DNA from 3 places in the Candidatus Pantoea rara genome. Region 1 is predicted to be linked to each of the others. Evidence: predicted binding sites of a transcription regulator. Region 1 holds the regulator's gene; each other region holds the start of a gene.
What was found. The regulator PhoB, encoded in region 1, activates phosphate uptake and scavenging genes when phosphate is short. The targets are predictions, from matches to a motif close to CTGTCATAAAACTGNCNNAT.
Positions count from the first base shown of each region.

Region 2: pstS (phosphate ABC transporter substrate-binding protein PstS) is a predicted target of PhoB. The motif match lies at 1,075-1,094, and genes of this name have one in related genera.
Region 3: pitA (inorganic phosphate transporter PitA) is a predicted target of PhoB. The motif match lies at 1,392-1,411, and genes of this name have one in related genera.

Region 1 is NZ_CP194942.1:3,092,534-3,094,808, reverse strand. It holds gene sbcD (exonuclease subunit SbcD) at 1-416, opposite strand, end outside; gene phoB (phosphate response regulator transcription factor PhoB) at 614-1,303, shown strand; gene phoR (phosphate regulon sensor histidine kinase PhoR) at 1,319-2,275, shown strand, end outside.
Region 2 is NZ_CP194942.1:43,860-46,134, forward strand. It holds gene pstS (phosphate ABC transporter substrate-binding protein PstS) at 1-969, opposite strand, end outside; gene glmS (glutamine--fructose-6-phosphate transaminase (isomerizing)) at 1,135-2,275, opposite strand, start outside.
Region 3 is NZ_CP194942.1:285,551-287,825, forward strand. It holds gene pitA (inorganic phosphate transporter PitA) at 1-1,241, opposite strand, end outside; gene ACR8BF_RS01325 (NAD(P)/FAD-dependent oxidoreductase) at 1,484-2,275, shown strand, end outside.

The DNA of each region.
Region 1 (2,275 bases):
ATATCGCGCGGCCGCAGATAGGGAATGGCGCACAGCAGCGCGCCAGGTTCGCCCTGGCGGGTGTTGAGCAGCAGCACATCATCCTGCTCCTGGGGCGTGGCGATCACCCGGGTGTTGAGACAGGCAAGCAGTTCGCGCGACTCATTCAGTGTCGCCACGGAATCGTGGTTGCCCGCCAGCACAATCAGCTGACAGCCGGTGGGCTGCAGCGCCACCACAAAACGGTTAAACATCTCGCGGGCGTAGCTGGGCGGCGTGCCGGTATCAAACAGATCGCCTGCAATAATCAGTGCATCCACCTGATGCTGTTCAATCTGGATCAACAGCCAGTCGAGAAACGCCTGATGCTCGGCTGCCCGACTTTTGTTGTAAAAGAACTGCCCCAGATGCCAGTCCGCAGTATGAATGATGCGCATGATGAGTCCCTGCCGTTGTGATTCGCCCGGCGATTATACTGGCTCTGCGGCCAAAGCAAAAAATTGTCGCTGCGCTGTCATAAATGATTACCAACGGCGTTACAGGCAGGTTATGTTTTTCATAAAAGTGTCACAAATCTGACGCATAATGGCGCCGCGAATCTCAGTGACAGCCGTCATAATCAGCAGGAGTAATAATGGCTAAGCGCATTTTGGTTGTGGAGGATGAAGCCCCCATCCGTGAAATGTTATGTTTTGTTCTGGAACAGAACGACTATCAGCCAATCGAGGCGGAAGATTATGACAGTGCCGTTGGCAAGCTGATTGAACCCTGGCCCGATCTGATTTTACTGGACTGGATGTTACCCGGTGGCAGCGGTATTCAGTTTATCAAGCATCTGAAACGTGAGGCGATGACCCGCGATATTCCGGTGATGATGCTCACCGCGCGCGGTGAAGAGGAAGATCGGGTACGCGGCCTGGAAGTGGGCGCCGATGATTACATTACCAAGCCGTTTTCACCCAAAGAGCTGATGGCGCGAATTAAAGCGGTGATGCGCCGTATTTCACCGATGGCGGTGGAAGAGGTGATTGAGATGCAGGGACTGAGTCTGGATCCCTCTTCACATCGTGTGATGTCCGAAACCACCCCGCTGGAGATGGGCCCTACCGAATATAAGCTGCTGCACTTCTTTATGACCCACCCGGAACGCGTCTACAGCCGCGAACAACTGTTGAACCATGTCTGGGGCACCAATGTGTATGTGGAAGATCGTACTGTCGATGTTCACATCCGTCGTTTACGTAAAGCGCTGGAAGTCTCCGGCCACGATCGCATGGTACAAACCGTCCGTGGAACAGGGTATCGTTTCTCTGCCCGCTACTAAGACGGAGCTTTAACCGTGCTGGAACGCCTCTCCTGGAAGAGATTACTGACAGAACTGCTGCTGGCCTGTCTGCCTGCGGCGCTGCTGGGCATGCTGTCTGGCGGCTTGCCCTGGTGGCTGCTGCTCAGCGTGGTCATGGTGCTGTTATGGCATTTCCACAATCTGATGCGGCTGTCGCACTGGCTGTGGCTGGACCGCACCATGACGCCGCCCGCCGGGCGTGCCAGCTGGGAACCGCTGTTTTATGGTCTTTACCAGATGCAGCTGCGCAACCGGCGACGGCGGCGTGAACTCGGTAATCTGATCAAACGTTTCCGCAGCGGTGCTGAGTCGTTGCCGGATGCGGTGATCCTGACCACGGAAGAGGGCACCATTTTCTGGTGTAACGGCCTGGCCCAGCAGCACCTGGGTCTGCGCTGGCCAGAAGATAATGGCCAGAACATCCTCAATCTGCTGCGTTATCCGGAGTTTTCCCGTTATCTTCGCCAGCGCGATTTTGACAAGCCGCTGACGCTGGTGCTGAACAACAAACTTCATATGGAATTCCGCGTCATGCCCTACAGCGAAGGGCAGTGGCTGCTGGTGGCACGTGATGTGACGCAGATGCATCAGCTGGAAGGGGCGCGCCGCAACTTCTTTGCCAACGTCAGCCATGAGTTACGCACGCCACTCACGGTGCTGCAGGGCTATCTGGAGATGATGAACGACTCGGTGATGAGCGAGCCTTCCCGCAGCAAAGCGTTGCACACGATGTCGGAGCAGACGCGCCGTATGGATAGCCTGGTCAAACAGTTGCTGACGCTGTCGCGCATTGAAGCTGCACCGGCAATCGATCTGAAAGAGAAGGTCGATGTGCCAGTGATGCTGAAACTGCTGCAGCATGAAGCGGCGACGCTGAGTGGTGGGCGTCACGATATCCATTTCCATACCGATCCCCATCTGAAAGTGTTCGGCAACGATGAGCAGCTGCGC
Region 2 (2,275 bases), 880 kb from region 1:
CTCTGGCAGCGCAGCATAATCCAGTGCCGTGGCGGTTTTGCTGCCTTTCTTGTAAGCCCAGTCAAAGAATTTCAGCACTTCAGCGCCTTTGGCCGCATTCGCCTGATCTTTGTAGATCAGAATGAAGGTGGTTGAGGAGATTGGCCAGGCATCAGCGCCCTTCTGGAAGGTCAGATCCTGGGCGAACGATTTACTCCAGTCAGCGCCTTTCGCGGCATTACTGAAGCTGGTCTCGCTTGGTTCGACCGCTTTACCATCGGCATCGACCAGTTTGGTGTAGGTCAGGTTGTTCTGTTTGGCATAGGCATATTCCACGTAGCCAATTGAACCTGGCAGACGCTGAACAAACGCAGCGACGCCGTCGTTGCCTTTGCCGCCCAGACCCACAGGCCAGTTAACGGTGTTGCCTTTACCAATTTTGCTGTTCCAGTCCTGGTTTACTTTCGCCAGATAGCTGGTGAAGACGAACGAGGTGCCTGAACCATCCGCGCGACGCACCACGTTAATGTTGGTCTCTGGCAGTTTCATGCCCGGGTTAAGTTTAGCGATTGCCGGGTCGTTCCACTTTTTAATGGTACCCAGGTAGATATCACCGACGGTTTTGCCATCCAGCGTCAGCTGGCCTGACTTGATACCCGGCAGGTTAACCGCCAGTACCACGCCACCGATCACGGTAGGGAACTGGAACAGGCCATTTTTCTGCAGATCTTCATCTTTCATTGGCGCATCGGACGCACCGAAATCAACGGTTTTGGCGATAATCTGTTTAACGCCGCCAGAAGAACCGATGCCCTGGTAGTTAATTTTGCTACCGGTGGCTTGCTGATATTCTGCTGCCCACTTGGCATAAACCGGTGCCGGGAACGTCCCGCCTGCGCCCGTGAGATCGGTGGCCGCAAAAGCAGATACCGCGCTTACGGCGAAGGTGGTGGCGAGGATTCGGGCTACGGTGCTACGCATCAGTGTCATGTTCCCTCCAGGGGAGAAAAGTCAGGCTTGGGGCCGTTTTAGTAAGAGTCTGTGATTGCTGCAGGAGGGAAAATAGGACAGTTTGATGACAGTGAAATGTATGAAATATGACAGTTATATGACAGAGAGCCAGAATGAAGTGGGCCCGCGACGGGGCCCACCAGGTTATTCCACGGTAACCGATTTTGCCAGGTTACGCGGCTGATCGACGTCGGTGCCTTTGATCAGGGCGACGTGATAGGAGAGTAACTGCAACGGCACGGTGTAGAAGATAGGTGCAATCACCTCTTCAACGTGCGGTAACGGAATAATCTTCATTCCGTCACTGTCGCTGAAGCCTGCATCCTGATCAGCAAAGACATAAAGCAGACCGCCGCGTGCGCGCACCTCTTCGATGTTGGATTTAAGCTTCTCCAGCAGTTCGTTGTTAGGTGCCACTACGATCACCGGCATGTCAGCATCAATCAGCGCCAGTGGGCCATGTTTCAGCTCACCTGCGGCGTAGGCTTCCGCATGAATGTAGGAGATCTCTTTGAGCTTCAGCGCGCCTTCCATGGCAATCGGGTATTGATCGCCACGACCCAGGAACAGTGCGTGATGCTTGTCAGAGAAGCCTTCAGCAAGATTCTCAATCAGCTTATCCTGCGCCAGCATCTGCTCAATCCGGTTAGGCAACGCCTGCAGTGCATGAACGATCTCCTGCTCTGTCCCGGCAGGCATGCCTTTCAGACGGCCCAGTTTCGCCACCAGCATCAGCAATACTGCTAACTGGGTGGTGAACGCTTTGGTAGAGGCGACGCCGATTTCGGTACCCGCTTTAGTCATCAGCGCCAGGTCAGATTCCCGCACCAGTGACGAACCGGCCACGTTACAGACCGCCAGAGAACCCAGATAGCCCAGCTCTTTAGAGAGACGCAGCGCCGCCAGGGTATCAGCCGTTTCACCCGACTGCGACAGGGTGATCAGCAGGCTGTTTTTGCGCACCGCTGACTTGCGATAGCGGAACTCGGAGGCGATCTCCACATCACAGGGCAGGTTAGCCAGCGACTCAAACCAGTAGCGTGACACCATGCCGGAGTTGTAGGAGGTGCCACAGGCGATAATCTGGATATGCTCCACCTGGCTCAGCAACGCTTCTGCGCCCGCGCCCAGCTCGCTGAGGTCAACCTGCCCCTGACTGAACCGGCCACTCAGGGTGCTTTTCAGCGCCATTGGCTGTTCGTAGATCTCTTTCTGCATGTAATGACGGTAAATACCTTTGTCACCGGCATCATATTGCAGGTTCGACTCGATCTCGGCACGCGTC
Region 3 (2,275 bases), 1.1 Mb from region 1:
ATCTTCTCACCAATGGTGGTGGCAACACGACGCCAGCCGATCATGGTACCGACGCCCAGCGCCAGTGCCACGGCCACAATAATCCAGATAGGCGCATACTCGATGGTGCCAAGCAGGTCGCTTTTCAGCTTATTGAGGAAGCGTTTGTCATCTGGCGAGGTCTCTTCCAGACGGGCCGCTTTGTCGGCAGTATCCGAGATACACAGCAGCAGACGACGCATCTGACCGCGCTGATCAACTGTCAGCTGATCGTAGCTCTGCAGATTATTCAGCAACACCTGAGCACGCTGTACCGCGTGCAATGCGCGCGCGCTGTCACAGTGGAACTCCTGCGAGCTGGTTGCGGGCACTTCTTCCGGCGTGGGCAGCTTAGGGGGTGCCATCTGGATGATGTGCGTCAGCGAGGCATTATGCTGCTGGTAATACTGCTCCAGGTGATTGACCGCATCGCGGGTGCGCGTGATGTCATAACCTGAGGCATTCATATTCACCACGAAACCGGCCGGTGCCACGCCAATCAGGACCAGCATGATCAGGCCAATACCTTTCTGACCGTCATTCGCACCATGCGAATAGCTCACACCAATTGCCGAAACAATCAGGGCGATACGGGTCCAGAACGGCGGCTTTTTCTTGCCATCGATCTTCTCGCGGTCAGCAGGCGTCATATGAATACGCGCACGCTTTTTGGTATTGCTCCAGTAGCGACGCAGAATAAAGATTAAGCCGCCCGCCATCGCCAGGCCGACAATCGGCGACAGGATCAGAGAAAGGAAGATGTTCAGGACTTTCGGAATGTTGAGCGCATCAACCACCGAGGTTCCGCTCATCAGGGCGTTGGTCAGACCGATACCGATAATGGCGCCGATCAACGTATGGGAGCTGGAGGCCGGCAGACCGAGATACCAGGTGCCGAGGTTCCAGATAATCGCCGCCAGCAGCATAGAAAACACCATGGCGAGACCGTGAGCCGATCCAACATTTAATAACAGATCGGTAGGAAGCATATGAACAATAGCGTAAGCGACACTCAATCCACCGAGCAGCACGCCAAGGAAGTTGAATACACCCGCCATCACCACAGCAAGCTGGGCACGCATGGCACGCGTATAGATGACCGTCGCAACTGCGTTGGCCGTGTCGTGGAAACCGTTGATCGCTTCGTAAAACAATACAAACAGCAGGGCAAGAACCAATAACAGACTCGTACTGAGGTCTAGACCAGCAAACAGATGTAGCATAACGTTACGCCATTTTTGGAGGACATGAACGCGGCGCATTATCCGCGACAACGTGCTGTATGGGAAAGGAAAATATAGTGCTAATTTAACCTTTCGCTGTAAGCCTTAAGGATAACCCAGCGAAAAAGGGTTAGATATTAGACAGATACAATATGACACATTTACGGCAATTTTTTGACGCTGGCGTCTCAGTGAGCAGATCACTACAATCTGCGCCTTTCCAGTAAAGTGAGTGAACCGCAGTGGAACAGTTTGACGTTATCATCATTGGTGCCGGAGCCGCAGGGCTGTTCTGTGCCGCTCAGGCCGGACAGCGGGGTCGCCGCGTGTTACTGCTGGATAACGGCAAAAAGCCGGGCCGTAAAATTCTGATGTCTGGCGGTGGCCGCTGCAACTTCACCAACCTCTATACCGAACCGGCGGCGTATCTGTCGCAAAATCCTCACTTCTGTAAATCGGCGCTGGCGCGTTATACCCAGTGGGATTTTATCGATCTGGTGAATCGCCACGGGATCGCCTGGCACGAGAAAACCCTGGGCCAGCTCTTCTGCGATGATTCCGCCCAGCAGATTGTCGATCTGCTGCTGGCCGAATGTGACAAAGGCAATGTCACCCTGCGGTTGCGCAGTGAAGTGCTCAGCGTGGTACGCGATGACAGCGGATATACCCTGCAACTCAACGGCAGCACGGTTCAGGCGGAAAAGCTGGTTATCGCCAGCGGCGGTCTGTCGATGCCTGGCCTGGGTGCCACGCCGTTTGGCTATAAAATAGCGGAGCAGTTCGGGCTAAGCGTCTTTCCGACGCGGGCGGCGCTGGTGCCTTTCACCCTGCACAAGCCGCTGCTGGAGCAGTTGCAGACCCTGTCAGGCGTCGCGCTGGAGACTACGATTGACGCGCAGGATGGCACCCGCTTCAAAGAGGCGATGCTCTTTACCCACCGGGGTCTCTCCGGTCCGGCGGTATTGCAGATTTCCAGCTACTGGCTGCCCGGTGAGTTCGTCACCATCGATCTCTCACCCGCCACGCCACTTGAA